4 regions of the Saccharibacillus brassicae genome follow, and region 1 is predicted to be linked to each of the others. Evidence: riboswitches for the same ligand, from Rfam matches in the RefSeq annotation. Region 1 holds a riboswitch; each other region holds the start of a gene.
What was found. Region 1 has a riboswitch for thiamine pyrophosphate ahead of FFV09_RS06180 (ECF transporter S component). Riboswitches for the same ligand answer to the same signal wherever they lie in the genome.

Region 1 (7,943 bases):
GGAATCTCCATTTGCCGGGAAATTTCGCAATAAAACGCACGAAGCGCAAACGGAATTTTGTGCAAACGATTGAACGAACGCAGCTTGCGCAAATGCGTCGTCCTTCCGTCCTGATGATACCATATACTTGAAAAATTGAAAGTATTAAATGAATATCCGGAACGGAAAGCCGCGGGTGAAGCCGCTCAAACGGACGTCGATCGAAGCCTGTGGGAAAAAGAGCGAAACCTCTGCTTGGGCAGGACGGATTTTGTGCGGATTCGGGGAAAAAGAAGGACTGGCCCGCGTTCTGGTCAGGCTGCCGCAGACGGTGGGGGACATTCGGAAAAATTCGCGGCTTTCGCCTCACCTAACGAACCCGGGTCACGCTATTCGGCGATAAAAACGCTTTTACTGCATACTAACGAATCGCAGCAGCGTTATTTGTCCGAAATCGGCCTGAATCGACGGAATGGGAGCGAATAAGAACACGAGGATTCGTTCGTTTGCAAAAAAGGCGGAAAATCGGGAAATAGCGGTATGAGGATTCGCTGCGCGGGGGCGGGGAACGTGCGGGGTGCGGGGGGTGTGCGTATGGACGTGCATATAGATATGGAGAATGCGAAAAGATCGATAGTATGCAAAAAGACAGTAACGCGCGCAGGCCTGGCCCGAACAAAAACCCTGCCGCTCCATTCGGAGCAGCAGGGTTTTGCGGCAGCCCGGAACGCAGCCCGTTCACGGACTCGTCCGCATGTCGCCGAGCCCGAACACCGGCACCAGCTGCGCCAGCAGCAGCGCGGCGGCAGCCGCTCCGGCGAGCAGCAGGAATACGGCCGCATCGCTGCGCGTAACCGGCGACGGATAATAGTAGGTTCTGCGGCGCTCGGCATCGAAGCGCTTCACTTCCATCGCGACGGCGGTACGCTGGGCGCGCCGGATGCTCTGCGCCAGCAGCGGCAGCGCGTACAGCTCCGGCAGGCGCAGCAGCGCCGCGGGCGCGAAGCCCCGTCCGGCGCCTCCGGTGCCGCGCACGGCAAGGGCGTCGCGCCGGATGCGCAGCTCCTCCAGCGCCATCGGCATGAGGCGAAGCGACGCCATGAAGCTGTAGGCGTATTTGGGGCTGAGCTTCAGGCGCTGCATCAGCGCGTAGAACAGGTCGGTCGAGCGGGTCGTCAGCACGAACAGCAGCCCCTGGCAGCCGAACGCGATCGAGCGGAAGCCCAGATGCAGGCCGCGATAGAAGCTTTCCTGCGAGATCGAGATCGGACCAAGCGACCACCAGATCTCGGTGCCTTTGCCGAACAGGATCATCGACAGCGAAGCGGAAGCGAACGCCAGCGCGAAGCCCGAAGCGAGCAGCGCCGTTTTCCAGGCCGGATAACCGGAAGCGGCGAACAGCAGCAGCAGAAATACGACGGCCAGATAAAACGAAGCGTCGATCCGGTGCGTCAGCACCGTCAAAGCGAACAGCAGCAGGAACAGCGGCAGCTTGAGCGCCGGGTTGGCCCGGTGCAGCCACGTCGTGCGGGCCGGTTCGAAAAATCCGTTCACGGACGTACCTCCTTCGACAGCCGCAGCCCGTCGGCGCGGGAGCGGCCCGTCTGTTCGATCGAGGCCAGCCGGCCGTCTTCGATCCGCCAGATTTGCGTGGCCAGCCGCTCGGCGATTTCCATCTCGTGCGTAATCATCAGCACGGCATGGCCGGAAGCGCGCAGCCGCTCGCACAGATCCAGAATCGCGAACGCGTTGCGTGCGTCCTGGCCGAACGTCGGCTCGTCGAGCAGCAGCAGCGGCTTGTCCGACACGATAGCCGAAGCGACGCTGAGCCGGCGCTTCTGGCCGAGCGACAGCAGGTACGGATGGCGCTCGGCATAATCGCCAAGCCCGAAAACGTCTAGGCAGTCGGAAGCCCGGCGCAGAATGCCGGCTTCCGCTTCGCCGTCCGGTCGGCTGCGCCCGAACCAGCGGGCGCGCCAGCTGCCGCGGGCCGCGCCGCTCTCCGCCGCTTCGCTGCGCAGCGTGAACGACACTTCGTCCAGCACCCGGTTCGTCACGAACTGGAACTCGGGGTTCTGGAACACGAAGGCGGCGTGCCGCGCCGCCGTCTCCCGCAGCGCCCGGCGGCCCGGGGGGCGTTCCCCCGCGTATTCGCACGAGCCTTCATGCGGCAGCAGGCCCATCAGCCCGAGCAGCAGCGAGCTTTTGCCGGCGCCGTTCGGGCCGGTCAGCGCGATCAGGTCGCCGGGCCGGACGGCGGCCGATTCCGCCGCGCAGACGGCCTTGCCGCCGCGCAGCACGCGGAAATCGCGCAGCTGAAGCAGCGGCCGGGCCGCGTCGGCGGCTTCGCCCGGAGCCGCCGATGCGCGCGGCCCGGCAGCGGCGGCCGGAACGCCGGGGGCTTGCGCGTCAACGGCATAGCCGGCCGAAGCCGCGACAGCCGCCTGATCGACGCGCTCGGGCGCAGCGACGCGGAGCGCCGCTTCGCCCGATGCCGCCGCGCCGCCGACAGCGCGCCGCTCGCCTCGCTCGCCGGCCAGCCGGGACGCCGGAGCCGCCCCGGCCCCGTAAGCCTCGTGCCAGGCTTCCGGATGCCAGATGCCGTATTCGCGCATCTCCGCGCGGTAGCGGCCGAAGATCAGGGCCGCCGGACCGTCGGCCAGTATCGTGCCGTCGCCCCGGAACAGGACGACCCGGTCGACCCAGTCCAGCACTTCTTCGAGCCGGTGCTCGACGATGATAACTGTCCGGCCTCCGGCGACGCGGCGAACGGCGTCCCAGATCGTGCGCCGCCCTTCCGGGTCCAGCAGCGCGGACGGCTCGTCGAGCAGCAGCGTGTCCGGTGCGAGCAGCAGCACCGACGCAAGCGCGAGGCGCTGCTTCATGCCCTGCGACAGCGAGCCGATCGCGACGTGCGGGTCGGGCAGGTCCAGCCCGACTTCGCGCAGCGCCTGTTCGATCAGCGGCCGCATCCGCGGCGCGGGCACTTCCAGATTCTCCAGCACGAAAGCCAATTCTTCGTCGACGTAAGGCATACAGAACTGCGTGTCGGGGTCCTGGAACACGATGCCCGCCGAATCCGGCACGCTCAGCCGCTCCGCCTTGAGCGGCACTTCCGTGATCCGCGGGATGATGCCGCCGAGCACCTGCAGCAGCGTCGATTTGCCGCAGCCGCTCGGGCCGAGCAGCAGCACTTTTTCGCCGCGGCGGATTCGGAGCGACAAATCGCGAAACAGCAAGTCCGGCGTGCCGGGAAATTTCAGCCGCAGCTTCTCCGCTTCGGCGGCGTATTCGACCTTGGGCTCCGGCTGTTCAGCTGTCCAGCGCATCGTATTCTTTCCTCTCCACCGGCCGCAGCGACTGGGTAACGCCGGCTTTTTCGAGCAGCTTCGCCAAGCCGTACATCAGGTACCCGGCGATGACGAAGCCGCTGATCGTCCGCAGCGAATATTTCAGAATAAGCAGCCACGTCGCGTATTCCGTGACGTACCCGTAATAAATGTCCGCCAGCAGCGAGCCGGCGGCCGCCGCGATACCGGCAAGGCCCGCGACGAAAGCGCTGGTGCTGCGGTAACGGAACGCCGCGAAGACCAATTCGGCGCCCAGCCCCTGCACGACGCTGTAGAGCAGCAGTTGGATGCCGTAGGCGCTGCCGAAAGCGATCTCCAGATGCGCCGCCGCGATCTCGGCGATCAGAGCGACGCCGGGCTTGCGGATCAACAGAAACGCAAGCGTCGAAGCGGCGAACCACATGCCGTAGACCAGCTCGTCCGACTGGACGAACAGCAGCCCCGCGATGCTCGATACCGATGCCCACAGATGGTAGACGACGCCCAGCACGAGCGATACGACGACCGTGACCAATACGTCGGTCAGCGTCAATCCTTTGCGCCGCGAAGGCGCCTTTTCACTTTTGATACCCATTGTCCCATTCTCCCCGCTCATAGTCGTTTGCTGCGGTAACGACGAGGGTTCGCCCGGCATTTTCGCTGCCGGAAGCGCAAAAAAGCGGCTTTCCGGCATAAAAATGCGCAGAAAGCCGCCGATTTCACGGACGGATACGAATTCTCTACGCTGGCATGATCCAGATCAGATTAACGGTCAGAAGCGGTCAAACGGCTTCAATCTCAGTCCGGCTCGCCCGGACCCCCGTATCGTTATGCAGTTGCTTTTCACCCTACACCTTTTGGCGCGGCAGCGCAACAGCGAATTTCCGCATGCGCCGCTTAGGTAGGTCTCTTACTTCATGCCGCGCCGCAAAATCCGCAGCATAACGGCCTGCACCAGCCGGTCCGGCAGCCGCTTTTTGAACCAGACGAGCGCGGCCGCCCCGCGCGGCAGCACATAGCGAAAACGGCCGCGGCCCCGCCGTCCGAGCGCCAGGTCCACCGCGAGCTTCGCCACGTCGCGCGGATCGCCGCCGCTCTGCGCGCTGGCACGCGACATATCGAGCATCCGCTGCAGCGCCGCCTCGTTCGGCGAATGCTCCGCCCGGTGAATGCCGGCGAAGCCTTTGTCCCAGATCTCCGTCTTGTACGACGCCGGTTCGAGCACGTAAGTGCGGATACCGTGCGGAGCCGTCTCAAGCGCGAGCGATTCGCTGAAGCCTTCGATCGCGAACTTTGACGAGACGTACGGCGCGTAGCCGGGCAGGCCGATCGCGCCGCTGACGCTGCTCATCTGGATGATGCAGCCGCTTCCGGCCTCGCGCATGTACGGGACGACCGCGCCGGTCATGGCGATCAGGCCGAACACGTTGACCGCGAACTGTTCCCTCCAGCCGTGCATCGGCACTTCGCCGATGAATCCGCCCATCGCGAGTCCCGCGTTGTTGACGAGAATATCGATCCGCCCGAACGCTGCGCCAATGTCCGCCACCGCTTCGGTCACGCGTGCGTCGTCACATACGTCAAGCGCCACCGGGAAGATCAGGCCCGACACCGGCCCGGTTCCGAGCGGAATCAGGCCGCGCGGTTCGATCGTCTTCCCGGCGTCTCCGCTCCGATTCCGGACGGCGCCGGCTTCGGCTCCAGGTTCTGCGTCCCTGCCCGCTGCGACTTCCGCCCCTGCCGCGCGGTCGGCTTCCCGCGCCGCGGCCAGCAGCCGCTCCGCCGCTTCCGGCCGCCGCATGCAGGCCGCTACGCGCACCCCCTCCGATGCCAGCCCGATACAGATATGCAGGCCGAACCCGCTCGACGTGCCTGTCACGATCGCCGTTTTATTTTTCGTATCCATGTTTCGGCGCTGCTCCTTCACTTGGACCGCTCCCCGTTTGTCAATTTTCATTACATTATACGTTTGCTTGCTTTACATAATATCGACCAAGTGATAGCGTTGATCTATTCCCCTTACGAACGGACTCCTCTTCTGGATCACTCTGTTTACCCTTTCCTTTTCATGCACCCCTGATAGAAATAAAGCTCTCTTTATTTCTTTTTTTCGTTCTGTTTTATGTAAAAATATGAAAAGGAGGATTTATCATGATAAATCCAAATCTCCAACCTGCCACGCCCGGAATCAAAGCCGTTTTCGTTGGAACCAGTTCGCCGCGCGAGTGCGGATTGGCCGTTTTTTCCCAGGATATGATGAGCCAGTTGGCCCTGCTGGGCGACTTCGCTCCCCCGTCCATTATAGCGGTAGAAGACGAAAGAGCGTATGCGTACCGCAGCGAAGTGATCGGCAAAATCGCGCAGAACCGGCTTGACGATTATTTACGGGCCGCGGATGACCTCAACCGGAGCGACGCGGACGTCGTCGTCATCCAGCACGAATTCGGCATCTACGGCGGCGACAACGGCAGCCATATTCTCGATTTCGCCGCGGCGCTGCACGTTCCGTTCATCGTCATTTTTCATACCGTGCTGGCCGCCCCGTCTTCGGAGCAGCGCCGGATCATGCAGGAACTGGCCGCGCTCAGCTTCAAGGTCGTCACGATGGCGCGCAACAAAATCGCCGATTTGACCGACGTGTACGACATCTCGCCGACCAAAATCGAGATGCACCATCACGGCGTCCCGACTGTGCAGACAGAGAGCCGCGAGCAGCTGAAAGTCCGTTACGGGCACGAAGGACGCCAGATCCTGTCCACGTTCGGCTTCCTCAGTCCCGGCAAAGGCATCGAATACGTCATCGAAGCGATGAGCCGCGTCGTGCTTACCCATCCCGAAGCGCTGTACATCATCTGGGGCCGTACCCACCCTAGCATCAAGCGCCGCGAAGGCGAAGTGTACCGGGAAAGTCTCCAGCAGCGGGTCGCGGAACTGGGCCTCGGCACAAACGTGCTGTTCGTGGACAAGCATCTGTCGCAGGAAGAAGTTGTGCAGTCGCTCGTTATGTCGGACATCTACCTCACCCCGTATTTGGGGCAGGATCAGGCGGTCAGCGGGACGCTCGCGTTCGGCATCGGCTACGGACGGGTCGTCATCTCGACGCCTTACCGCTATGCGCAGGAGATGCTGGCGGACGGACGGGGACTGCTGGCGGAGTTCCGGGATTCGGTCTCGCTGGAAAAACATATCCTGAGCGTCTTCGATCAACCGGAGCTCAAAGCGGACATGGAACGCCGGACGCTCCAGCTCGGAAGCACGATGCACTGGAACCATATCGCCGGCGAATACGCGGCGCTGCTGCGCACCTGCTCCGCCAAAGGAAGTGCCGTTTGAACACCGCCCCGAACCCCGACGCGCTCTCCCTGTCGTACCTGCGCCGGCTGACGGACGACACCGGCATTTTTCAGCATACCAAATTCGGCGTGCCCGACCGTTTCCACGGCTATACGTCGGACGACAATGCCCGGGCGCTGATCGCCGCCGCGCTGGCCTATGCGGCCCAGCCGGGCGAGACGACGCTGGATCTGGCGCATACGTATACAGCTTTTCTGTATCACGCGCAAAATGACGACGGCAGCTTCCGGAACTTCATGAATTACGACCGCTCGTTCGCGGAGACGATCGGTTCCGAAGACTGCCAGGGCCGCTGCGCCTGGGCGCTCGGCTCGGCGATCGCAGACAGTCCGCTGCCGGACAATCTGCAAAATACGTGCAAGTACATGCTGAACCGCGCGCTGCCGCATCTGGAGGAGATTCGTTCGCCGCGGGCGATGGCGTACGCCTTAATCGGCCTGACTTCGATACTGGACGCTCCCGGGGCGCTGCTCTACGCGTTTCCTTACGGAGACGCGGACGCGCCGGACCCGGAGTTTCTGCCGCGCACGCGGATCGAAGCGCTGGTCGACAAGATGGCCGGCCGGCTGCTCGGCAGCTACCGGACGTATCGCAGAGACGATTGGCACTGGTACGAAGATTCGATCACGTACGGCAACGCCATGCTGCCCTGGGCGCTGCTCAAAGCGTCGCGGCTGCCGAACCGGACGGAGTACGCGGAAGCCGCGCGGGAAAGCCTTGATTTTCTGCTGCAAAAAACGTCCGCGCCCGAAGGATATTTCAAGCCGATCGGCAGCGACGGCTGGTACGTCCGGGGCGAAGCTCCGGCGCCGTACGACGAACAGCCGATCGAAGCGGCCGAGACGCTGCTCGCCTGTCTGGAAGCGTACGACCTGCTGGGCGATCCCGCTTACCGCGCTTTTGCGGTCCGCTGTTACGACTGGTTCCACGGCAGCAATTCGCTGCGCAAATCGCTGATCGACGCCCGGACGGGCGCCTGCTACGACGGTCTGCACGCCCGCGGCTTGAACCTGAACCAGGGTTCCGAGAACATCGTGTCCTACTGCACGGCCCAGGCGGCCATGCGGCCGCTGCGGCATGACGAGCCGGCCGCCGCGGCCGGAGGCCAACGCTCATGAGCATGCTGCGAAGCGAATGGACGGCCCGAACGTGCGAAGAACTGCTGCGCGATTACGTGCCGGCCGAGACCAAAGGCCGCAAACTTGTGTTCGAAGGCGTGGACGGACGCGACGTGTACAATATTACGGCTCCGTTCCGGAACGAAGGCGAATGGTATATGGC
Region 2 (7,943 bases), 920 kb from region 1:
GACGCTTTTATGGACGGGCTTGGGAAGAAGAATTGATCTATTATTCCGGAAAATCGCAACGAAAAACCCCCGATCCGCGCCGGTGCGCGATCGGGGGTTTTTCGTTGCGTCGTAAACGGCGCCGCCGGGACAGTACGGGCAGAAACGCAGCAGCGTACGAGACCGAAGCGACCGGCAGACTTACAAAGCCGCTCTCGTCTCCATATGATGCCGCCCTTTGGGCACGACCATCGGGCTGCCGGAGACGGGGTCGTCGATCACTTCGCAGTCCAGCCCGAACACGTCCTTGATCCGCTCGCTCGTGATCACTTCGGACGGCGTGCCTTCGGCGACCAGCCGTCCTTCCTGAAGCGCGAAGATATGGTCGGCGTAGCGCGCCGACAGATTGATGTCGTGCAGCACCATGACGATGGTCGTGCCGTGCTTGCGGTTGAGGTCGGTCAGCAGGTCGAGAATCTCGACCTGGTACGTGATATCGAGAAACGTCGTCGGTTCGTCGAGGAACAGGATGTCGGTCTGCTGCGCCATGGCCATGGCGATCCAGACGCGCTGACGCTGGCCGCCCGACAATTCGTCGATATTGTGGTTGGCGAACTCCGTAATGTCCATCAGCTCCATCGCTTCGGCGACAGCGGCGTAGTCCTGCTTGGACCAGCCGCCGAGCAGCGACTGGTGCGGGAAGCGTCCCCGGCCGACGAGATCGGCGACGGAGATGCCTTCCGGCACGATCGGGGACTGCGGCAGCAGCCCGATGATCCGGGCCAGCTGCTTGGACGGATATTTGGCGATCGGCTTGCCGTCGAGCGTAATGCTGCCCGAAGTCGGCTTGATCAGCCGGGCGAGCGCTTTGAGCAGCGTCGATTTGCCGCAGCCGTTCGAGCCGATGATGACGCTGATCCGGCTGCCCGGAATCGTCAGGTCCACGCCGTTGATGACCGTCTTGTGCTCGTAGCCCGCGACGACCTGCTCGGCCCGGAAAATATGGTTCGGCTTCATCACAATTCCCCTTTCTGATTCATGCGGATTAACAGGAAGATCAGGTACGGCGCTCCGAGCAGGCCGGTGACGACGCCCACGGGGAAGCGGTAGACGAAAGCGAACTGCCCGATCAGATCGGCGGCCAGCACGAGATTGATGCCGACGAGCCCCGCCGGGATCAGACCGTGGAAGCCGCTGCCGACGAGCCGTTTGGCGATCGGTCCGGCCAGAAACGAGACGAAAGCGATCGGTCCCGTCGTCGCGGTCGCGATCGAGACGACGAACACTGCGCAGACGATCAGCGCGATGCGCGTCTTGTCCGTGCTGACGCCGAGCGAAGAGGCGGTCTGTTCGCCGAGTTCCAGCACGTGCAGATGCTTGCCCAGCACCATCAGGATCGGCGTGCAGATCAGCACGATGAGGACGAGCGGCGGCAGTTCGCTCATCTTGGAACCGTTCAGGCTGCCCGACAGCCAGCGGATCGCCGCCGGGACGTCTTTTTCCGAACTGATCAGCAGCAGGTACGAGATGACCGAGTCGAGCATGGCCTGAATGCCGATGCCGATCAGGATCAGCCGCCCGATCGAGAAGATCTTGCCGCGGGCCAAGATGTAGATGACGATCACGGTGACAAGTCCGCCGCCTACAGCCGCGGCGGACGTGACCGCGCCGCTTGCCTGAAGCACGGTCAGGCAGAAGACGGCGGCCGCGCTTGCGCCGGACGTAACGCCGATCACGTTCGGATTGGCGAGCGGATTGCGCAGCAGCGTCTGGAACGTGTAGCCGGCGATGCCGAACGCGAAGCCGGCGAACAAGCCGGCCAGCATGCGCGGCAGGCGAAGCGTGCCGACGGCGAACGAGACGCCTTTGATCTTCTCGCCGGACAGGGCGCGAACGACCTGGTCGAGCGGATAGATCGTATTGCCGAGCATCAGCATGGCGGCGCACAGCGAGACGGCGATCAGCGTGAGGATGCCGGTCACGAGCATCCAGCGGCGCGCCCGCTGCCGCCGGCCCGCGCGGATGAATTCGACGGACGCCGCCGGCACCGCGAGTTTGGAAGTCAGGGTCATAAGGAACGCACCTTCGCTCTCATCGCCAGAATGATCAGAATCGGAGCGCCGACGAAGGCGGTCACGACGCCGACTTCAAGTTCGCCCGGACTGCCGATCAGCCGGCCGAAGACGTCGGATACCGTCAGGATGATCGCGCCCGCGACGGCCGACAGCGGAATGACGAAGCGCAGGTCCGGTCCGACCATGAGGCGGACCACATGGGTCGCCAGCAGGCCGATGAAGCCGATGGGCCCGGCCAGCGCGGTCGTCGCGCCGCACAGGATCACGCCGGCGAGCGCCGCGATCAGCCGCAGCGTGCCGGTCTTGACGCCGAGGCCTTTGGCGGTCTCGTCGCCGAGCGCCAGCGCGTTAAGCGCCGGCGAAGTGAGGAAGCCGATCAGCAGGCCGACGAGCAGGAACGGGAGGAACGTTCCGATACTGCTCCACGTGCCCGACCCGACGCTGCCGACCTGCCAGAAGCGGAACTGGTCCATGACGTGGGAACGCGGGATCAGGATGGCCGTGACGAGCGAGGAGAGAGCCGCGCTCGTGGCCGCTCCGGCCAGAATCAGCTTGATAGGCGTGGCTCCGCCGCGCCCCAGGGAACCGACGCCGAACACGAATACCGCCGTAAGCGCGGCGCCGGCCATTGCCAGCCAGATGTATTGGCTGGCCGTCGTCATATTCAGGAAAGCCATGCCGCACACCACGAACAGAGAAGCTCCCGTATTCACGCCCAGTATGCTCGGATCGGCGATCGGATTGCGCGTCACGGCCTGCATCAGCGAGCCGGATACGCCGAGCGCCGCGCCGCAGAACAGGCTGAACACGGTCCGGGAGATCCGTTTTCGAACGATGTTCGCTTCGTAGGAGTCGTTCTCCGGACGAAACAAACCGTCGATCAAATCGTGAAACGGCACTGCCCGCGAGCCGAATGCGAGGGAGGCGAGAATACTCGCTCCCAGCAGGATCAGGCTCACGATCAGTACCGTAAGGAAATGCTTCGGGATGTGCGGACTCGGACGGTGATCGCTCGAGACCGTAATCGGGTTCATCTTGTTTATTTAACCTTGTCGGCGGCAGCGCCGAGCAGCTTCATGTAATCGTCGATCGTGTACGCGATCGACAGCGGCGTCGGCGTTCCGGCCGCGACGAGCGGCGTATCCGCCGTGATGAAAGCGACGGAACCGCGTTCGATGGCCGGGATTTTGCCGAGCAGCGGATCGGCCTGCAGCGCTTCGAGCAGCTGGTCGTCGCCGTAGCCGACGATCAGGTCGACGTCGTTCAGCGCCTGGGCGTTCTCCGCGCTCAATTCAAGCGAGTAGCTGTCCGGATCGGTAATCAGCGAAGTGATGCTCTCCGGGTAAGTCAGGCCCATCTCTTCGAGGAACGAGACGCGCGTATCGACCGGCGTGTAGATGTGCAGCTTGGACAGATCGTCGGAGGAGAAGTTGACCCAGGCGATTTTTTTGTCCTTGAGCTGCGGGTAGGCGGCGAATTTCTCGTTAATGAGCGTTTCGGTGTCGGCGATCAGCTTCTCGCCTTCGGCCGGCATGCCCATGCCCTGGGCGATCAGTTGAACCTGCTCGCGCCATTTGGTCGTCCACGGGGACGTCGGGTAAGCGACGACCGGAGCGATCTCGCTCAGCGTGTCGTAATCTTCCTGCGTGATGCCGGAATAAGCGGCGAGGATCACGTCCGGCTTGGTATCGGAGATCGCTTCGAAGTCGAGGCCGTCCGTGTCCTGGAACACGTTCGGGTCGGCTGCGCCGAGCTCGTCCAGCTTTTCCTTCGTCCACGGCAGCAGTCCGCTGTCGTCCTGTACGCCGAAGTTGGCGGCGGAGAAACCGTCCGGTACGACGCCCAAAGCGAGCGCTACGTCCTGGTTGCCCCATTGGATCGTGACGATCCGTTCAGGCTTGCTCTCGATCACGGCATCGCCCAGCGCGCCCTTGATCGTAACCGGGTATTCCATGGCCGAAGCGTCGGCGGCAGCCGGTTCTTCTTCGGCAGCTGTCGTCGTGTCCGCGGCCGGAGCCGTTTCGGTCGTCGCCGAATCGGGAGTCGTAGCGGCCGGCTGCGCGCCGCAGCCGACGAGCGCCAGAACCAGCAGAATCGAGATCATGGCGGTCAGGAGCGAATATTTTCTTTTTCTGTTCATGATGAACCCCTCTCTGTGTGGAAAGCTTATTGGGTGGAGCAAAAGTCTACGCGGTGAATAAAAATGCAATAAAATGAGAAATATGATTCTGATAATGATTATCAACATCACTAAATATATCGGTATACAGGGAGCGCTGTCAATCGCAAATTTGAGCGCTCAGCCGGAAATACGTACGTATTTTCATAGCAAAACCTGACATTGGACGCGGAAAAGAACGGATCGAGCCGCAATTTTCGAACATTCGCAGACCAGGCACGCCAAAAATGCCCGTCGCACCAAGATCGGACATTTGGAAGGGAGAGCATACGAAAACGCCCCTACTGAAGTACGGACGTTAGCAGGCAGGGCATACCAAAAACGTCCGTACTTGGAGTACGGACGTTCGCGGCACGCAGGTTTAAAGTTCCGGACTTGAACATGCATGCTTATACGGAATTATACGAAAAGCGCAGGAAGCGGAACGACCGGCCCGGGCCGCTTGGATTTCACCAGACAGCCCGATGCTCCGATGGTTCGCCGGCCAGTCGGCTTACCGCCCGCTTACCGGCCCCAGGCCGATTCGGGCAGCTCGACCGGCAGGCTGAACGAGAAGCAGCTGCCTGTCGCCGACGAATGCTTCAGCCGCAGCTCGCCGTTCATCAGGTCGACGAGCTGCTTGCAGATCGACAGGCCGAGCCCGGTGCCGCCGTAGCGGTTGACGTAGTTGGCCGTATGCAGCTGCGTGAACGCCTGGAACAGCAGCGGCTGCTTGTCTTCCGAGATGCCGCTGCCGGTATCGGTGACGGTGAACGTCAGATGCACGTTGGCCTCGCGGTCGTCTTCGAGCGCGGCGCCCGAGGCGGACGACAGCGGCAGCACCGCTAGACTCGTCTCCCGGCCTGTTCCGGATTCGGCGGAGACGTAAGCTTCGATCCGGATCTCGCCTTCTTCCGTGAACTTCAGCGCGTTGGACAGCAGGTTGATCAGGATCTGCCGGATTTTGTTCTCGTCCCCGATCCAGAGATCCGGCATATGCATCGGAATGACCTCGTTCAGCTTGACGTTTTTGCGGGCGGCTTCCGAGCGGAACAGCTGCAGCACTTCGACCAGGCAGCCCCTGAGCGAGAACGGTTCGTACACGACTTCCATTTTGCCGGAATCGAGCTTGGAATAATCCAGGATCTGATTGAGGATCGTCATGAGGGAACTGCCGCTGGAATGGATCAGCCGCAAATACTGCCGCTGCGTCTCCGACAGATGCGTCGATTCGAGCATCTCGCCCATGTTCAGAATCGCGTTCATCGGGGTGCGGATCTCGTGGCTGAGAATGGCGAGCAGATTCGCTTTTTCTTCGAGCGTCTTTTTCCGTTCCTGCTCGGCTTCGCGCCATTTCTGGTACGTATGGTCGAGGGTTAGCATATTTTCGAAAAAAGCGGCCAGCGATTGCAGCAGCTCGACGTCCTGCGGTTGATACGCGTAAAAGTTGTCGTCGAACGCGCACAACGAGCCGAACACGCGGCCGTCGCCGTCCTTGATCGTGACGCCCATGAACGAGCAGCCGCCGATAAAAGGGGTCACGTCCATATTCCGGGTCAGCGGGTGGTTCCGGTTGTCGTCGATCACGAGCGGCTCGGGGCCGTGTTCGGTCACCAGATGGCAGTAGGAATCGGTGTGGTCGATCACGAGTCCTTCCTGTAAAATGACGGCGCTCCGGTTGATCGTATTGAGCACTTTGGTCTCGTATTCGTCGCTCAACGCGATGCAAAACGTGTTCGCGGGAATGATCTTGCAGGCCGTATCCACGATTTGGGCGGCCGAGGCGTACAATTTTTCGGACAAAACGTCCATCACGTCGATATAACTCGTCTTAAGCAAAGCGCACCTCCAAATAAATAAACGTTTCGGGACAAAGAAAAAACCATTTATTAAAATATTTGCGTAAAATAGGAATAGGAGTATGAAAAAGAGAGCGAATAAACGTAGATAATGTCGGAAAAAGACGGATTTCTACTAAGTATGTTCTGTTATAAACTCATAACGGCTTCTCCTAAACAGGTATCGCGTACGCTTGGCGCAAAAAAAGTCGAATCGCCGGCCGATCTCCCCGTTGCCAAGCGTCGAACGATTCGTTATGCTGAATTCAAACCGAATATGAATGCGGGTGCTGGATGAAGTCCGGCTGAGATGGGAGCCTTGTGCCCCGGACCGTTAATCTGATCCAGGTAATGCTGGCGTAGAGAACCTCATTCGAATTGTTCAAGCCATTCGTGTATTCTCCGAATGGCTTTTTTGTTTGTTCACGCACAAAGCGGGGAGGACGATCATGAACGACGACCTATCGAAAACAACGGAAATAACCCGGAACGCCGCTGCGCAAGCAGGCGGCGGGGCGGACGACGAACGGTACTCCCGGCAGAAGCTGTTCGCGCCGATCGGCGCCGAAGGACAGCGCAAGCTGTCGGAACGCGCCGTGTGCATTGTCGGCATGGGCGCGCTCGGCACGGTGCTGGCGAACCATATGGTCCGCGCCGGCGTCGGCAAGGTGCGCATGGCGGACCGCGATTACGTGGAGCGCAGCAACTTGCAGCGGCAGATGCTGTACGACGAAGAAGACGCGGAGCGGTCGCTGCCCAAAGTGGTGGCGGCAGAGAGCAAGCTGAAGCGGATCAACTCGTCCGTGGAGATCGAAGCGGTGTTTGCCGACGTGACGCCCGGCAATATCGCGCAGCTGCTGGACGGCGTCGACCTGGTACTGGACGGAACGGACAATTTCCGGACGCGGTTCCTGCTCAACGACGCCTGCTACGCGCACGGTATTCCGTTCGTGTACGGCGGCGCGGTCGGGTCGAGAGGGATGAGCGCGATCTTCGTGCCGGGCGAGACGCCGTGCCTGCGCTGCTTCATCCCGACCGCCGATTCCGGCGGCGAGACGTGCGACACGGTCGGCGTGATCGCGCCGATCGTCGATATCGTCGCTTCCTACCAGGCGGCCGAAGCGCTCAAATATCTCGTGGGCGACCGCGAAGCGCGGCGCGGCACGCTGCTGTCCATCGACGTCTGGAACAATCGCCAGCACGAACTCGGTTCGGTGCGCGCGCGGCCGGACTGTCCCTGCTGCGGGCTGCGGGAATATCCGGCGCTCGCCCGCGAAGCGGAGACGACGCTGTCGCTGTGCGGCCGCGATTCGATCCAGATCGCGGGACACGCGCCGTTCGAGCTGGAATCGTGGCAGCGGCGCCTTGCGCCGGCGGCGCGCAGCCTCAAAGCGAATCCGTACCTGATCCGGGCCGAGCTGCCGGGCGGCGAGCGGATCGTGCTGTTCGCGGACGGGCGGGTGCTTGTGCAGGGGACGGACGATCCCGTTCGGGCGCGCACGATTTACGACCGGTATGTCGGGGATTAGGCCGGGTTGCCCAGCAGGGCAGACGCAGGCGCAAGACAGGGGCATAGAACGGAATCGAAATCGAAATCGAATGTGAAAAAACAGGGAGGCGAATCTTTTGCGGGACTTCAGATTATATGCGATTACCGGCGAGAACTTTCATCCGGGACGCGAACTTGCGGACGTCATGGAGCAGGCGATCATCGGCGGCGCCGACATTGTCCAGTTCCGGGACAAGCACAGCGATCCGGCGGAGCGGCTGCGCAAAGCGCGATCGCTGCGGGAGCTGACACGGCGTTACGGCATTCCGTTCATCGTGAACGACCATATCGACCTGGCGCTGGAAGTGGACGCGGACGGAGTGCATCTGGGACAGGGCGACGTG
Region 3 (7,943 bases), 1.6 Mb from region 1:
TGTGCAGACGGGCGGCGTATTTACCAGCAAATCTACGCACTAGCAAACGTATGCACCGGTCAGTGCCCGCATCCGCGGACTCACGTACCGGCAAACGCCCGCACCCGCGGACTCACGTACCGGCAAACGCCCGCACCCGCAGACTCACGTACCGGCAAACGCCCGCATCCGCGGACTCACGTACCGGTAAACGCCCGCATCCGCCGACCCTCCCGCGTCCGGCTATTCGCTCCTTAACCCGTCTAACGCAGCGCGTAGAAACGCCGGGCGTTATCCAGCAGGATGGCGCGGGCAGCGGATTCGTCGAGTCCGCGGAGCTGCGCCCATTCGCGGCAGACGTCGGCGGTCATGGACGGATGGGTAGCGCGTCCGGAAAAAGGACCTTCGAACGGCCACGGGCCGTCGGTTTCGCTCATGACGAGCGTTTCCGGGTAGAGCCGGGCCAGGTCGCGGATTTCTTTTTCATAGAGCAGGTCCGGGGTAAAAGAAATCCGGTAGCCGCTCGCGATCATGCGCCGGACGGTGTGCTCGGAGCCTTTGAACCAGTGGAAATGCGCGCGTTCGACGCTGTATCGCTCCAGCAGGTCGCACGCGGTATCCGCATCTTCGTACACGGCGTGCAGAGCGATCGGCAGGTCGTGCCGGGCGGCAAAAGCGACGAAGCGTTCGAGCAGCCGGACGTATCCGTCTTCGTCGAGGCTTTCGCCGCGTTCCGACGCTTCGAGCCGGCTATAGTAAGGCAGGCCGACTTCGCCGACCGCCGTCATGCGCGGCGGTTGGGCAGAATTTGAAGGCGCGGAAAGCAAACAGGGTGCTGCCGATTTCTGCACGCCGGACGCCGTTTCGGGCGTGGACTCTGCCGGCGAAGCCTCTTCCTCTGCCTGCGCATCTGCCCGTTCGCCTATCCCCTCACTTGTCGCAGCCCGGGCTTCCATCCAGGCGAATAGCGCTTCTTCTTCCTCGGGAGTCGGCAGCGGCTGCTCGGGATGGAAGCCGTAAGCCGGGCGCACGACGTCCGGATATTGTATCGCCAGCGCCTCGGTCCGGCGCGCGGATTCCAGGTTCATCGAGACGGCAACGACAAACGCTCCACCTTCGTCCTGGAACTCGCTCAGCATGCGCGCCGCCTGCTGCGGATCGTACTGCTCCAGATGAATATGCGAATCGGCCAATTTGGCGCTCATGGCGGACGAACCTCCTGTCGTTTTTTTATATGAAAAAAAGCGGCGGGGCGCAAAGGGCAGGGCGAAAAAGGACGGGCCGTCCGGACCCTTTAAAACCCAAACCCAAACCCAAACCCAAACTAAAATGTGTGCAAAATGACAACATTTTATACCGAAACAAGCCGATTTTGCGAAAAAGTGTTCATTATGCTCACATTTTCCGCGAAAATCGGCCCAAAACGTACTTAAAGCTCGGATTTGTTGTCATTTTGATCACTTTTCGCTAAAAAATCGGATTTCCGGGTGAAAATGTTGACGAAAGGTCAACATTCCCTCAGCCTACGCTGCGACTGCGACTGCGACTGCGACTGCGACTGCGACTGCGACTGCGACTGCGACTGCGACTGCGACTGCGACTGCGACTGCGACTGCGACTGCGACTGCGACTGCGACTGCGACTGCGACTGCGACTGCGACTGCGACTGCGACTGCGACTGCGACTGCGACTGCGACTGCGGCTGCGGCTGCGAGGCCGTCTTACCCTCTCGCAGCCGCGTCGCGGCTTTTGCGCTGCTCTTCCTTCATCAGTCCGGTCAGTTCGCGGCGCAGCGCCAGAAATTCCGGCGTTTCCGCGATCTCTTCGCGGCGCGGGCGCGGGAACGGGACTTCGATCCGCCGAAGCACGGCGGAAGGGCGGCCGGACAGCACATAGATCGTGTCCGACAGCAGCAGCGCTTCCTCGATATGGTGCGTGACGAACAGCACGGAGCGCCGCGTCTCTTCCCAAATATCGAGCAGCCACGCTTGCATCTCGCTGCGGGTAAAAGCGTCGAGCGCGCTGAACGGCTCGTCGAGGCACATAAGTTCGTGCGGACTGAGCAGCGCGCGCACAAAGGCCGCGCGCTGCTGCATGCCGCCCGACAGCATGTGCGGATACGCCTGCTCGAAGCCGGCGAGACCGGCGCGCGCCATCCAGCGGCGGGCTTCTTCGAGCGTCTCCCGGCGCGAGGCGCCGTTGATCTCGCGGTCGAGGATCACGTTGCTTTCGATCGTGCGCCAGGGAAGCAGCGCCGGCTGCTGCGGCATGTAGGCGATATGGCCGCGCTCGCCGGTAATGACCCGGCCGTCCAGCGCGATCTCGCCGGCGTCCGGCCGAAGCAGTCCGCCGATGAGGTGGAACAGCGTGCTTTTGCCGGAACCGGACGGTCCGATCAGGCTGACGAACTCGCCCTCGCGCACTTCGAGCGAGACGCCGCCGATGACGGGCAGCGGCTTGCGTCGGCTGCCGAACGATTTGCTTACGCCGGACAGCGCCAGCTTGACCGGCGAATCGTGCCCGCCTCCGGAAGCGGCTCGCAGCTGCGCGTGTTCTCCGTCAGCGTTCCTGCCGCCGGATTCAAGCCGGCGGCCCGCATCCGCTCCGGCACCGCTCCCGCCGTTCTCTACCCCGCGCCGCGAATCGCTCTCGCCATGCTCTACCTCGCGACGCGCACCGCTCCCGAGCCTACCGTCGTCTCCGACTCTTTTAACCGGCAGGCCGTTCTCTTCGATTCCGCTCATCCCGCTCATTCCGCTTCGCCTCCTTCCGCGTTCCCGCTTCGGCGTCCGCCGCGCACGACGAGCCGCTCGATCAGCGTGACCAGCAGGAACAGCAGCAGGCTGAGCGCGACGATGATCACGATGGCGGCGAAGATGCGGTCGGTGCGAAACGCCGATTTTTGCAAAATCATGTAATAGCCGATTCCTTTTTGCGCGCCGATCCATTCCGCGATAACGGCGCCCATGACGCTGTACGTCGCGGCGATGCGCAGTCCCGAGAACAGGGAGGGCAGGGCGTGGGGGAACTCCAGTTTACGGAAAATTTGCACCCGTTTCGCCCCGATCATGCGCATGTAGTTCAGCATCGTCCGGTCGGTCTGCGCGAATCCGTCCATCGCCGAGACGGCGACGGGGAAAAAGCACACGAGCGTAATGACGATAATTTTCGGCAGCAGGCCGAAGCCGAACCAGATCATGAGCAGCGGCGCAAGCGCGATCGTCGGCACGTTCTGGCTCAGGATCAGCAGCGGATAGAGCGCCGATTTGAGCAGGGGCACCAGATGCAGCAGGCAGGCGACCAGCAGGCCGACCGTCGAGCCGATCGCGAATCCGATCAGCGTCAGCCGCAGCGTGGACAGCGTGTGCATCCAGAGCGAGTCCGCGCTGCGCGAAGCTTCGCCGGCGATCAGCGAAGGAGACGGCAGAATCCACGCTTCGATCGCGAAGAAGCGGACCGCCATCTCCCACACGAACAAAAACAAGAGGACCGCCACGAAGGGCGGCCACGCGGAGCGGAACCATCGGCCGAGCGTCAAGCGCAGGCTCATGGACGGTATTTGGCGGTCAGACGTTCGATGCTGATCCCGTCCGGACTCGGATAATGCGCGATTTTGATCTGGGAGATGACACTCGGCGCGCCGGCTTCGGTCAGCGCTTCATGCATCTGCCGCACGATCTCGAGCAGTTCCGGCAGTTCGCCTTCCATGGTCGTCTCCAGCGCGTGTACCTCGTATTTGACGCCGGAGCGCTGGATCACTTCGATCGCTTTGTCCACGTAGGGGATGGAGTCTTCGCCGTTCGGCGTCTTCGGGATAACCTGAATGCTAAGCAGGGTCGCTGCCATAAACCATCTTCCTCTCTGGGCTGAATTTTATCTGGATTCTATCCGAATCTTGTCCGAATCGGACCCGACCCGGAGTGCTTCTATTTCGCTGTCGGCAGATAGTCGTTGGTGAACGCCTTCGTGGAATCGAATTCGCCTTCGAGCAGGTTCTGCGAACTCATCCACTTGCCGTAGTTGTCCCATACTTCCGGCTTCTGCATGCCCCATTGGTCCGCGTCGTCGCGGTATTTCGGGCTGAGCCATTCCTGGCTCGCTTTGACCAGTTCGGGATCAAGGTCCGGCACGGCCTGGATCAGGATATCCGCCGCTTCGGCCGGATGGTCGATCGCGTATTCGTAGCCTTCGCTCGTCGCTTTCATGAACGCTTTGACCAGTTCCGGGTCGTCCGCGATCTGCTTCTCGTTCGTCGCGATGACCGGCGTGTAGTAGTCGAGACTGTCGGAATAATCCTTGACGTACAGCATGTCGATCGGTTCGCCGCGCAGCTTCGCTTCGATGCCTGTCCAGGCGTAGAAGATCCAGGCGAAGTCGATATCGCGTTTGACCGCGGTGAAGAAGTCGGCGTCGCCCATGTTGATGTTTTCCACTTTGGACACGTCCGCGCCTTCCTGGTCCATGATCGATTTCATGACCGCCGCTTCGACCGGGGAACCCCAGCCGCCGTACCGTTTGCCTTCGAAGTCTTTGGGCGATTTGATGTTCCGGTCGGTCGGAGCCGCGAAGCCGGACGTATTATGCTGGATGACCGCGGCGAGCGAGACGAGCGGAACGCCCTGGACGCGCGCCTGCGTGATGCTTTCCTGGTAGCTGATGCCGAACGGCACTTCGCCCGAAGCGACCATCTGGTCCGCGCCGCCGGCACCCGGCTGCAGGATCGTGACCTTCAAGCCTTCCTGTTCGTAAAAACCTTGATCCACCGCGGCATACAGGCCGGTGTGGTTCGTATTCGGCGTCCAGTCCAGCACGACGCTTACGTCGCGCAGCGTCTGCGCTTCGCCGCCATCCGCCGCTTTCGGGTCACCGGTCGCCGCAGGCGTTCCGCCGCCGGCACCGCCCGAGCAGGCGGTCAGCGCCAGCAGCAGCGCCGCGAGCGGAGCCGTCCATTTTATTCTTTTGCCGATCCCCTTGTGCGTGCTTCTCATTTCTCTGTCTCCTTCAACCGTATTGCCCGCTGCTTCATGCCCGCCGGAACGCCAAAAAAGCGCCCCGGATTCCGGGACGCGTCACGTCGATGCAAGCTGCGGGTCCCGATCGAGAAGCTAGATGGGGCAAACACGCTTAAACGTTCCTACGCTGGCATTACCCAGATCAGGTATAAGGGTCAGTATCTGCTTGGGATACACTCTCAGCCGGCCTTGCTTCCGGCACCCCCCGGGGGTTATGAATTTGTCGGGTTTGCTTCGGAGTCATTATAGCCTTTAAAAGAAAAGCTGTCCAGCGAACGAATCGATTCGGTAAGCATCCGGTTCACTTTCGTCTATTCGGGTACTTACTAATAGAGAGACGAACCACTGTAGCTCGAATACACCCATCTTGCTTAGGAGGCTTTATACCATGGACCAACAACAATTGGAACAAAAAATTACGGAAACTTTGGAACGTAACCGTTTCGGATCTTTCGCCACGGTCGAAGGCGGCCGTCCGAAAGTACGTTACATGACCGTATTCAATGAAGGCATGACCATCTATCTGGTCACCAGCTCCCAGACGCACAAAGTCGAAGAATTGGAGAAGAACCCAAACGTGGCGCTGCTGCTCGGCTTCGAACAAGGCGGAACGCAGGACGAAGTCCAGGTCGAAGGTACGGCCGAAATTACGCGTGACGAAGAGCTGCGCAAAAAGCTGTGGCACGATTCGTTCGAGCAGTGGCTCGAAGGACCGGAAGATCCGAATTACGTCGTGATCAAAATCACGCCTTCGCGTGCGGAATACGCCAAAAGCAAACACGAAGTGGAAGTTTGGGAAGGCTAAACCTCTTCTGAACGCATAAGTCAATTGTTGTATAAAAAGCTCCGAATCGGCCCAGTGGCGCCGGTCGGAGCTTTTTTGTATGAGAATTGTGTGAAATTGTTTTGATAATCAGCTAAAAGGTCTAAAAAATAAGTCGAAAGAACCCGATTCTAAAAGAGGGGCACTGGGTAATAGGTGAAGATTGAATCGCTTGCTGTCTAGGTTAAAGGAACCGGTTTTTTGGTCGGAGTGGATATTGCGTCAATTATAAGTTTTGGGGGGTTCCTTAAGTATGGAGCATATATGCAGCAGCTGTCAGCCGGTAAAGCCCATCGAAGATTGGGGTACCGTGTATTTGCGTCCCGTGACGGAGATGCTGAATGAGTTGGTCGAAGATCGCAACTGGAAATCGGGACGAAACGGCTACGAGAGCGGCGTTCTGTTTTTTTCATATACGAGCAAGGAACAATTTCTGGAGATGGCGGAATGGCTGAACAGCCTGCCGGTCGAATGGACGGAACCGCTTCAGGTGAAGATCTGCGGGGAAAAAGATTCGCCGGTTCTGCTGCCATGGCTGCCGTTCTCCCAGATCGCGGCGCGGTTTCAAAACATGGACATGGTCAGCATCATCACGCAGGAGAAATTCACAAGCTTCATGCAGCCGATCGTCAACGATCAGGAAGCGATCGTCGCTTACGAATTTCTGCTGCGCGCGGCTCCCGGGGGAGAGTCGTTCAATCCGTTTGAACTGTTCGACGTGGCGCGGCGTACCGGGATGCACTCGTTTCTCGACCGGGCGGCGCGAATCTCGGCGATCCGTCGCAGCGCGGAAGTGCTGCCCAAAGGCGTAAAACGTTTTATTAATTTTCTGCCGTCCTCGATCTACAATCCGGACTACTGCCTGAAGCATACGTTTGCCGCTATTCAGCGCTACCAGCAGGACCCGCAGGACTTCGTGTTCGAAGTGGTGGAGACGGAACGGATCAGCGACATGCCGCATTTGCAGCGCATCTTCAACGTGTACCGTTCGCGCGGCGTGTCGGTGGCGCTGGACGACGTCGGTTCGGGTTATTCGACGCCGGAAGTGTTGGCCAACCTGAAGCCCGATTTCGTCAAAGTCGACCGGGGCTTGATCGACCGCTGCGACGAATCGCCGGACAAGCAGCGCCGCATCGAAGAGATCGTCAACATTTCGTCGAGCTTCGGCGGCGTCGTGCTGGCGGAAGGCATCGAGCGGCGCGAAGAATACGAGTTCTGCCGCAGCCTTGGCATTTCGCTGGCCCAGGGTTATCTGTTCGGCCGCCCGGCGTCGGAACCGATCGCCGTCGGCTGACGGATTGCGATAATTAATCGGTCGTTTCTTTTGCGAAAAACAGAGCAGGCCTGCCCGGTGGGCGGACCTGCTTTTTGGTTTGGAAGCCGGCGATGCAGCGAGCGGGCAGGGGCGGCGAGTGCGTGCGTGGCTTTCCTATTCCCTCCGCTTCATGTTAAATTGGGAAGATGTGCCGGGAGCCGACGTTCGGTTTTTCGACCGGGCACAAGTATACATAGAAGAAAGTGGGAGAGAAATGGAAGAAAGCTGGCTGTGGCTCAAATACCTGATTCTGGGCATCGTGCAGGGCGCGACCGAACCGATCCCCGTCTCGTCCAGCGGTCACGTGATCGTCGCGCAGCGTCTGCTCGGCGTGGATCAGACGGGACTGACGTTCGAAATTTTAACGAATACGGCATCGCTGATCGCGATCATGTTCATTTACCGGCACGACATCTGGAGATTGATCACGGGGAGCTGGAAGTACATGCGCACCCGGAACGCGGCATACAAGTCGGACTTCATGTTCGCCGTCTACGTCGTCGTCGGAACGATCCCGGCCGTCGTGGTCGGCCTGCTGTTCAAAGATTGGATCGAAGCGACGTTCTCGTCGGTCAAGACGGTCGCGGTCGCGCTGCTGTTCACCGGCCTCGCGCTGTGGCTGATCCGCAACATGCGCGGCCGCAAGCAGGACGGCGACCTGAAATTCCGCGACGCCCTGCTGGTCGGCCTGGCGCAGGCCGTGGCGCTTATTCCCGGCGTGAGCCGTTCGGGCTCGACGGTCATCGCCTCGATCGGGACGGGCATGAAGCCGGACACCGCGCTGCGCTTCTCGTTCATGCTGTACATCCCGGTC
Region 4 (7,943 bases), 2.4 Mb from region 1:
GTGAAGTCCTGCGCGTCGGCGACGGCGCCCGGCAGGTTCACGTAGCCGTCTTTGCCGTTCAGCACGGCGGCTTTGCCGCTTTTGCCGCCTTTGACGTACGACGCGCCGTTCTCGAGCGTGCCGTTATAGCCGTTCGGGGAACCGTCTTTGAGCCGGTTTTTCGAAGCGTCTTCGAAGCCGTACGCGGCGATCAGCGGGCTCTGCGCCCGGGCCGGTACGGTCAATTTAAAAGACTTGTTTTTCCGCGCCTCGCCGTTCGTGATCGCCGCCGTCAGCGTGACTTTGGCGTCCTGTTTTCCGGCGGCCGGACGGGTAACGACGCCGGCGTTCGAAATGACGGACGGGTCCGACGACGTCCACGCGATCTGCGTGCCTTCGGTGCCGGCAGCCGGCAGCGTCAGATCGTAATACGTATCGCCGGCAGCGTTCAACTCAAGCGCTTTGTCGACGGCGGATACGGCGACTTTGGCCGAGGCTTTGCCGGTCTTGGTGCCCCATACGCTTGTGCCCGCCGCGGACAGGGCGCTCAGCGTCAACGTGCGCTCGCCCGATACCGGATGGGTCCCGCGGAGAAACAGTCCCTTGTACACGACCCCGTTCGTCGTGATCGTGACCCGGTTTTCGCCTTCGAGCTTCCACGTACCGGAGGCCGCCCCGGCAAGCGTGCCGTCGGCTTTGAGCGTCACGGACACGTCGGAGACGATGTCGGCGCTGATGGCTTTGCCCTGCGCGATCCAGCGGTAGTCGCCCGGAATCTCCGCGGCCTGCACTTTGGCCGACGCGTCGGTCTCGCCCGCATAGCGGTACGGCGCGACAACCGGCCAACCGTCCGCGTTCATGAACATTTCGTGCACCCGGATCTCGTGCTGCTCGCCGCGTCCCGGGAAGCGGGAGTGGAAAATGAGGAACTGCTTGCCCGTCTTCGCGTCGTAATAGGCGGAGTTGTGTCCCGGAGAGACGGCGCCGAAGCCGACGCCGGTACCCGGATCGCCGAGCTTGCGTTCGAACAGGTAGTTGCCGATCAGCTTCACGCCGTACGGTTCGATCGAATCGTCGTCGAACAGCGGCTTCGACGGGTCGGACTTCACGTTGGTCATATCGTTGCCCTGCGCGTCGAGGAACGGACCGTCCGGCGTCTTCGAGCGCATGACGCGCACGTTGTAGCCGCCAACCGCGTCCAGTCCGCCGAACGACAGGTACATGTAGTAATAATCGGTCTTCGGGTTATACAGCATGTACGGACCTTCGATCCGGCTGTGATTGCCTCCGATCAGCTTCTTGCCGTAGCCTTGGCCGGGCAGCTGCTTGCCGGTCTTCGGGTCCATTTCGAGAATGAAGATCCCGCCGGAATACGAACCGTAGACCATCCACAGTTTGCCGTTTTTATCGAAAAAGACGTCCGGGTCGACCGCGTTCGGATGTTTGGTCGCATCGTAGATCGTGCCGTCTTCGCTTTTCTGGTCCCACATGCCCGATTTCAAAATGATGCCCGTATCCTTGTACGGACCTTCGACTTTGTCCGAGACGGCGATTCCGAGCGCGGAACGCGGGGAGTCGCCTTTGCACGCATTGTAATACATGTAGAACTTGCCGTCCGCAAGCTGGATAACGTCGGCCGCCCACAGCGTATCGGTCTGCGCCCAATCCAACGCTTCCTTGAGCTCCGTCTTGACGTTGGGAATGATCGGGTTGGTATTCGTCACGCCGGATGCGATCAGGTCCCAGTTCATCAAGTCTTTCGACTTGGCGGCCGCGAGATGCGAGCCGAATACATAGAAGGTGTCGCCGACTTTGATGACGGACGGATCATGCACGGACGCTTCGCGGAAAGTCGGGGCTTTGGCGTTGAACGTCGGAAACTGTACCGCTTGGCTCAGCGCTGCGGCGGGAGAAGCGGCAGCCGCGGCGGGCGGCGACAGGACATCGGCGGACAGGGGAAGCAGCAGAGCGGCGGTCAGGGCGGTGACGCCGGTTTTTACCCAAATTTTTCGGTTCATACATAGTCTCCTTCAGAACATTTAGTAAATTAATTTGTTAATCAAGATAGAACAATGAAGGACATGGTTTATGGAAAAAATAACTTTGATACCGCTTACACCGAATAATAAACCGAAAACGACTCTCTTTTCAAGTCTTAATTTACGGTCTGCTAAAATTTGTCGATTATAAAATAAACATTATGGTTAATCTATAAGAAGGGTGAACCGTTTTTTGTTTGGCAAAGAAAGCCTGAAGGTTTTGGATCTTATGTCTATAACCACACATGCCAAAAAGCCCCGAATCCCGGCTGCCCGGGGTTCGAAGCTTCATGCAGCGGTAGCAAAGCGGTAAATGCGCTCCGTGCTTAGTCCGCGGCGTCAGCCGACGGCGGGAAACGGATTATGCTTCAGGCAGACGAGCGTCACGTACCCGTCATGCACGGACACGACAGCCCGCGTCGTACGAACGCCGTATAAAATATAGGAGCAGCCGTTGTCGCGCCGTCCTTCGTATTTGTCGATGCGCCGCGGCGTGCGGAGGAACTCACTCAGCATCTCGTCGTCGAAATGGGCGCGTTCCATGTCCCGTTCCGCACGTTCGGTCAGCAGCAGCCGATTTTGCTCCAGCGCCTCCTTCAAATGTGCCGCAATCACTTCCGAGTCCACTCCACCAGATTTGATCATCCGTAAGCCTCCTTTTGCTTTTGTGCGTGTTCGCTTTTTCGCTGTCTCGCTTTAATGAGTGAATGGTTTTGCTTAGACTCTATTTTGCACAAAAAAGATTGTTTCGTAAAGAAGTTTAATAAACCACCAGTCAAAAAGTACGGAATACCGCCGTTCGTCGCCCGCTTGGTTGACGCTGCGTCCTTTTTTGTTTAAGCTGGAATTCGTTGTGTCCGGGCTGCGTGCCGCGGACCGAGGAGCGGGTCGATATCGCAACATTAACAATATTTTCACTTCTTCAAAAGGCACTTGTGCTATCCTCGTGTGCAAGGAGGTGTTCGAGCTGAGCGGCATCGTGTTTGTGGCAGCATCGACGTTTATCATCCTGATGAGCGCTTCATACTTGATCTACAAAAAGTTTCCTTATCAGCAGCAGCTGGCGTATATTCCTTCGGGAGCGTCTCTGCTGGCGAGCTTCATGATGATTTTTACGAGTTTTGACTTGAACCGGCTCGACGGGTTGACCGCAAGCGCCCTGGGTATCGCGCTCGGAACGGCGAGTCTGGCGGCTTTTATGTGCTCGCCGTTGATCGATCACTATTTGCGCTACCGGCAGCATTGACAAGAAGGCGCGGCGGAGATAGAGTAGACACGTAACCTGACCCGCCGCCTTCGGGCGTCAATCGAATAGCATGATCCACTGGGGGAGCCGCTGCGCGGCTGAGACAAGAACAGCTCTTGGACCCTTTGAACCTGATCCGGCTCGTACCGGCGTAGGGAAGTGGAGCCGGACCCCTGTTTCGGACAACGACAAGTTTGTACTTTTGATGCATAAACGGGAGCCGCTCCATTTCGGAGCGGCTTTTTTTGCGCTTTCATTCGGGGGAACTCCGCGGTGGACCTTGCTTTTCGCGCGGGAATCCCCTTATTGGAGGTCGATGATTCATGTCTTTTACCGAACAGCTTCGCCGCGGGGCGGACCCGATCTATGAAGCGATTTTCAAGCATCCGTTCGTCCGCGGCATCGCGGAAGGCACGCTCCAAAGCGAACAGTTGATTCATTACGTCAAGCAGGATTTCGAATATCTGAACGCGTACATGCGCATCTACGGCATCGCGATCTCCCGCTGCGAACAGCGCGAGCATATTCAGATGTTCAACGAACAGATCGCTTTTATCCTCAACAGCGAAATCCATCCGCACCAAAACTTCTGCGAGCGCGCCGGCGTGACGTACGAAGAGATGCAGGGCTATCCGCTTGCCCCGTCGGCGCACCATTACACCCGCCACATGCTGAACGCGGCCCATGAAGGCACGCTGGAAGACATTCTGGCGGCGCTGCTGCCGTGTCCGTGGACGTACGCGGAGATCGGGCAGCGCCTGCTGGACGAAGTGAAGCCGGGTCCGGAGCATCCGTTCTACGACTGGATGCATTTCTACGGCAGCCGCGAAGCGGGCGTGACGGACAAGATGCGGGAGCTGCTCGATCAATGGGCGGAGCCGCTGAGCGAAGCGCGCAAACGCAAACTCAAAGAGCAGTTCGACGCCAGCTGCCGGCTGGAGTACATGTTCTGGGACATGGCGTATCGCCTGGAGGAATGGCCGGTCTAGGTCTGGCCGGGCGTACACGCGAAGCGGATGTCATCACGAAATCGGGAGGCTGACGAGGATGGAACAGGAAATGGGGCAGCTGCTGCGGCGGCTGCGCAGCGAACGGCCGCTGGTACATAACATCACGAATACGGTGGTCACGAACTTTACGGCCAACGGCCTGCTGGCGCTCGGTGCGTCGCCGGTCATGGCTTATGCGCGCGAGGAAGTCGCGGACATGGCGCGCGTCTCGGGCGCGCTGGTGCTCAATCTCGGCACGCTGACGGCCGAACTGGTCGAAGCGTGCGCGATCGCGGGCCAGGCCGCCAACGAAGCCGGCGTGCCGGTGCTGCTCGACCCGGTCGGGGCGGGCGCGACGCCGTACCGCACGGAGTCCGCGCTTCGGCTGCTGCGCGAAGTGCGGATCGACCTCGTGCGCGGCAACGCCGCGGAGATCGCGCATCTCGTCGGCGAGATCCGCGAGATCAAAGGCGTCGACGCGGGCGGGCAAGCCGGCGGCGCGGCCGTGGACCTGGCCATGCGGGCCGCCGCGAAGCTCGGCACGGTCGTGGCCGTTACCGGCCGCGAAGACGTCATCACGGACGGGACGGCCGGTTACGTCGTCACCGGAGGCGACGCGCTGCTCGAACGGGTCACGGGAGCGGGCTGCCTGCTCACTTCGGTCATGGGCGCGTTCCGCGCCGTCGAACGCGACCGGCTGCGGGCGGGCGCTGCGGCGCTTGCGCTGTACGGCGTCGCCGCCGAAGCGGCAGCCGCAGCCGCGGGCGGGCGCGGCCCGGGCAGCTTCCAGATCGCGTTCCTCGATGCGCTGGCCGCGCTGGACGAGGCTTCCGCGGCAGCGGCTGCGAACGCGGTACGGCGGATAGCGATTGCGCCCGCAAGCGCCGGAGGTGCGAGATGACGGTATTCAGGGCGCTGACGATCGCCGGCTCGGACAGCGGGGGCGGGGCCGGCATTCAGGCCGACCTGAAGACGTTCCAGGAACTGGGCGTCTTCGGCATGTCGGCGATTACCGCCGTCACCGTGCAGAATACGCGGGGCGTGCGCGGCGTCTATCCGATGACGCCAAGCGCGGTAGGCGAGCAGATCGACGCCGTCGGCGAAGATCTCGGCGTCGACGCGCTGAAGACGGGCATGCTGTTCGACGCGGCAATCATCCGCGAGACGGCCGAGCGAATCGCGGCGTTCGGCTGGAGCCGGGTCGTCGTCGACCCGGTCATGATCGCCAAAGGCGGCGCGGAGCTGCTGCGCGCCGACGCGATCGAAGCCATGAAGCGGCATCTGCTGCCGCTGGCGTACGTCGTCACGCCGAACATCCCCGAAGCGGAGGCGCTGTCGGGCATGACGATCGCCTCGATGGCGGATCGGCGCGAAGCCGCGCGGCGCATCGCCGCTTACGGCGCGAAGATCGTCGTGATCAAAGGCGGCCATGCCGGGGAAGATTCGGAGGCGGGATTGGGCGCCGGCGGAGCACGGCGAGGAGAGCCGGGGGAGAGAGCAGGCGCCGGCGGGGCGCGGCGGGAGGAGCCGGAGGCGGGAGCGGGCGCCGGGCGCGCTTCACGCGTCGTCGATCTGCTCTACGACGGGCGCGACTTCGAAGAGCTGAGCGGCCCGCGGATCGCGACGCGGCACACGCACGGCACGGGCTGCACGTTCTCCGCCGCGATCACGGCGCAGCTCGCCCTAGGCGAAGACGTTCGCGACGCGGTACGAACCGCCCGCGATTTTATCCAGGCGGCGATCGAAGGCGCGCCGGCTCTCAATCTGGGCGGCGGACACGGCCCGACGGACCATTGGGCTTACGCCCGGCTGCGGGCGGGATCGACCCGGTAGCGGCATGCGGAGCCTCGCGTCCGGCCGCTCATTGCACACAGAAACCCGGTTCTCCGTGTCGGAGAATCGGGTTTCTTTTGGCGTGCTCGGTTTCTTTTCCAGTGTAAAGAAAAGGGTATGTGCGACATTCCGCCCTTGCGCGTTTTGCGCCCTGCGGAATCTTTTTGCGGACCTGCGCGCCTTTTTGAACACGTAACGAATCCTAGCAGCGCTATTTGCCGATTTTTCGTGTTTTTAGCAAACTAACGAATCCTCCTATCCTTATTGGGCGTGAAAACGCCGTTTTAGGCCGATTTTGAGGCAATAGCGTGATGACGATTCGTTAGTTTGGATAAAAGCGCGTAAATAGGCAAATAGCGTGATCAGGGTTCGTTAGGCGCTTGCGACAGGCGGGTTTGTCGACAATGGGAGCGGATGAGCGGCTTGTCCGCTCTTTTTGCTGCACCGACAACGCATAGGGACAGACGGACAAAACGAAATCCCGGCTTCCGGCTGCATAAGCGGCCGGCGCCGGGATAACGAAGGTAAGCATACAAGCAAGCGACCTGCCTACCTGTAAGTAAAGCATGCGCCCTGCATGCGGAGCGAGCCGTTCGAGCCGTTCGAGCGAATTGGCGCCGCCGAGCCGAAGCCGGTGACGCCCTATGTAGGCGATAGATAGAAATAAGCGGCGTATAGACTCGCGTCGGATAAAGCCAAAAAGGCCGATCTGAACGGTCGATCCTTTCGATCCTTTCGATCCTTTCGATGCAGCCGATCTTTTCCATGCAGTCGATCCAGAGCATGCGGTCGCTCAGTCGAGAAGCGTCGGCATGGACGAATGCGACGGGGTACTGTTGACGGCGAGCGACGCGGCTTCGCGGCTCCAGCTCCAGGCGCTGAGCAGCAGCAGGCCGGCGGCCAGCACGACCATCCACTTGTTTTTGTTGCGGTTCGGCATAAGATCCTCCTTGTGATGGAATAACACGCAAACCGCTTGAAGCGATTTACAGGCTCATGGGTTCCGGTCGAGTTCCATTCTAAAGCACGTTCGCGCTGAAAGCTATGAAATCCTTCTCCATGCCGCCGCGCCGCCGGTCAAGACTCCGGCAGCCAGACGGTAAATCTGCCGCTCTCCGCGTCCGGAGTCAGGACGATCGAAGCGTCTTCAGCCGACGCTTCCGCGCCTTCGACGGATTCGATCGCCGAGATGCCGCGCAGCACAAGCTTCCACGTCGTGGACTTGTCGCCGCTCGGCGCGCTGCCTGCGCCAAGCCCGTCCGGGCTCGGCGCCCGTGTCCCTTCCGCGGCCCTCTCCGCGATTCTCCCCGCGTTCCCTTCCGCAGCCCACGCGGCGCCTTCCGCAGCCCTTGCCGCGTTTCCTTCCGCGGCCTTCCCCGCGGCCCTCTCCGAGCACACCGTCAACACCCGCCCTGCGCGGCGCACGACGACCGTCAGTTCCGGCCGGCGGACCGCGGCGCCTTCCGTTTCCGCCGCATAGATCGCGGCGCGGGCTTCGTGCCCGTCTTCGAGCGCGAACAGGTGCAGCTCCGCGCCGTCGACATAGTCGTAATCCGGCCGGGCTTCGTTCGCGCCGAGCGCAAGCAGCGTGTTCGGCCGCACAAGCAGCGGCAGGCCAAAGTAGTCGTAGCGCTCGCGCCGCCAGCGGCCGCCCTGTACGTCTTCGCCGGTGAGCAGATGCGTCCAGCGTCCTTCCGGCAAATAATACAGCGCTTCGCCGCGCTCGTTGAAGATCGGCGCCACGAGCAGCGATCCGCCGAGCATGTACTGGCGGTCCAGCTCTTCGCAGGCGGGATCGCCGCCGAATTCGAGCAGCATGGCGCGCAGCATCGGCAGCCCGTCGTTCGCCGCTTCGAC

Region 2: it holds a riboswitch for thiamine pyrophosphate, as region 1 does, so the genes downstream of both, FFV09_RS10115 (ThiF family adenylyltransferase) here and FFV09_RS06180 (ECF transporter S component) in region 1, are expected to answer to the same signal.
Region 3: it holds a riboswitch for thiamine pyrophosphate, as region 1 does, so the genes downstream of both, FFV09_RS12995 (ABC transporter substrate-binding protein) here and FFV09_RS06180 (ECF transporter S component) in region 1, are expected to answer to the same signal.
Region 4: it holds a riboswitch for thiamine pyrophosphate, as region 1 does, so the genes downstream of both, tenA (thiaminase II) here and FFV09_RS06180 (ECF transporter S component) in region 1, are expected to answer to the same signal.

What each region holds. Positions count from the first base shown of each region.
Region 1 is NZ_CP041217.1:1,509,941-1,517,883, forward strand. Features, by position in the region: gene FFV09_RS06170 (energy-coupling factor transporter transmembrane component T family protein) at 718-1,533, opposite strand; gene FFV09_RS06175 (ATP-binding cassette domain-containing protein) at 1,530-3,308, opposite strand; gene FFV09_RS06180 (ECF transporter S component) at 3,292-3,903, opposite strand; TPP riboswitch at 4,028-4,142, opposite strand; gene FFV09_RS06185 (SDR family NAD(P)-dependent oxidoreductase) at 4,219-5,214, opposite strand; gene FFV09_RS06190 (glycosyltransferase family 4 protein) at 5,460-6,641, shown strand; gene FFV09_RS06195 (glycosyltransferase) at 6,638-7,780, shown strand; gene FFV09_RS06200 (DUF1861 family protein) at 7,783-7,943, shown strand, end outside.
Region 2 is NZ_CP041217.1:2,431,876-2,439,818, reverse strand. Features, by position in the region: gene FFV09_RS10145 (alpha/beta hydrolase) at 1-36, shown strand, start outside; gene FFV09_RS10140 (ABC transporter ATP-binding protein) at 181-996, opposite strand; gene FFV09_RS10135 (FecCD family ABC transporter permease) at 996-2,051, opposite strand; gene FFV09_RS10130 (FecCD family ABC transporter permease) at 2,048-3,088, opposite strand; gene FFV09_RS10125 (iron-siderophore ABC transporter substrate-binding protein) at 3,094-4,194, opposite strand; gene FFV09_RS10120 (ATP-binding protein) at 4,738-6,051, opposite strand; TPP riboswitch at 6,324-6,434, shown strand; gene FFV09_RS10115 (ThiF family adenylyltransferase) at 6,500-7,579, shown strand; gene thiE (thiamine phosphate synthase) at 7,677-7,943, shown strand, end outside.
Region 3 is NZ_CP041217.1:3,123,472-3,131,414, forward strand. Features, by position in the region: gene FFV09_RS12970 (TatD family hydrolase) at 243-1,184, opposite strand; gene FFV09_RS12980 (ABC transporter ATP-binding protein) at 1,701-2,732, opposite strand; gene FFV09_RS12985 (ABC transporter permease) at 2,729-3,529, opposite strand; gene FFV09_RS12990 (thiamine-binding protein) at 3,526-3,825, opposite strand; gene FFV09_RS12995 (ABC transporter substrate-binding protein) at 3,906-4,967, opposite strand; TPP riboswitch at 5,094-5,207, opposite strand; gene FFV09_RS13000 (pyridoxamine 5'-phosphate oxidase family protein) at 5,380-5,796, shown strand; gene FFV09_RS13005 (EAL domain-containing protein) at 6,068-7,108, shown strand; gene FFV09_RS13010 (undecaprenyl-diphosphate phosphatase) at 7,344-7,943, shown strand, end outside.
Region 4 is NZ_CP041217.1:3,876,337-3,884,279, forward strand. Features, by position in the region: gene abnB (arabinan endo-1,5-alpha-L-arabinosidase AbnB) at 1-1,997, opposite strand, end outside; gene FFV09_RS16030 (hypothetical protein) at 2,358-2,663, opposite strand; gene FFV09_RS16035 (YesK family protein) at 3,004-3,264, shown strand; TPP riboswitch at 3,335-3,439, shown strand; gene tenA (thiaminase II) at 3,588-4,253, shown strand; gene thiM (hydroxyethylthiazole kinase) at 4,312-5,154, shown strand; gene thiD (bifunctional hydroxymethylpyrimidine kinase/phosphomethylpyrimidine kinase) at 5,151-6,086, shown strand; gene FFV09_RS23845 (hypothetical protein) at 6,880-7,026, opposite strand; gene yicI (alpha-xylosidase) at 7,164-7,943, opposite strand, start outside.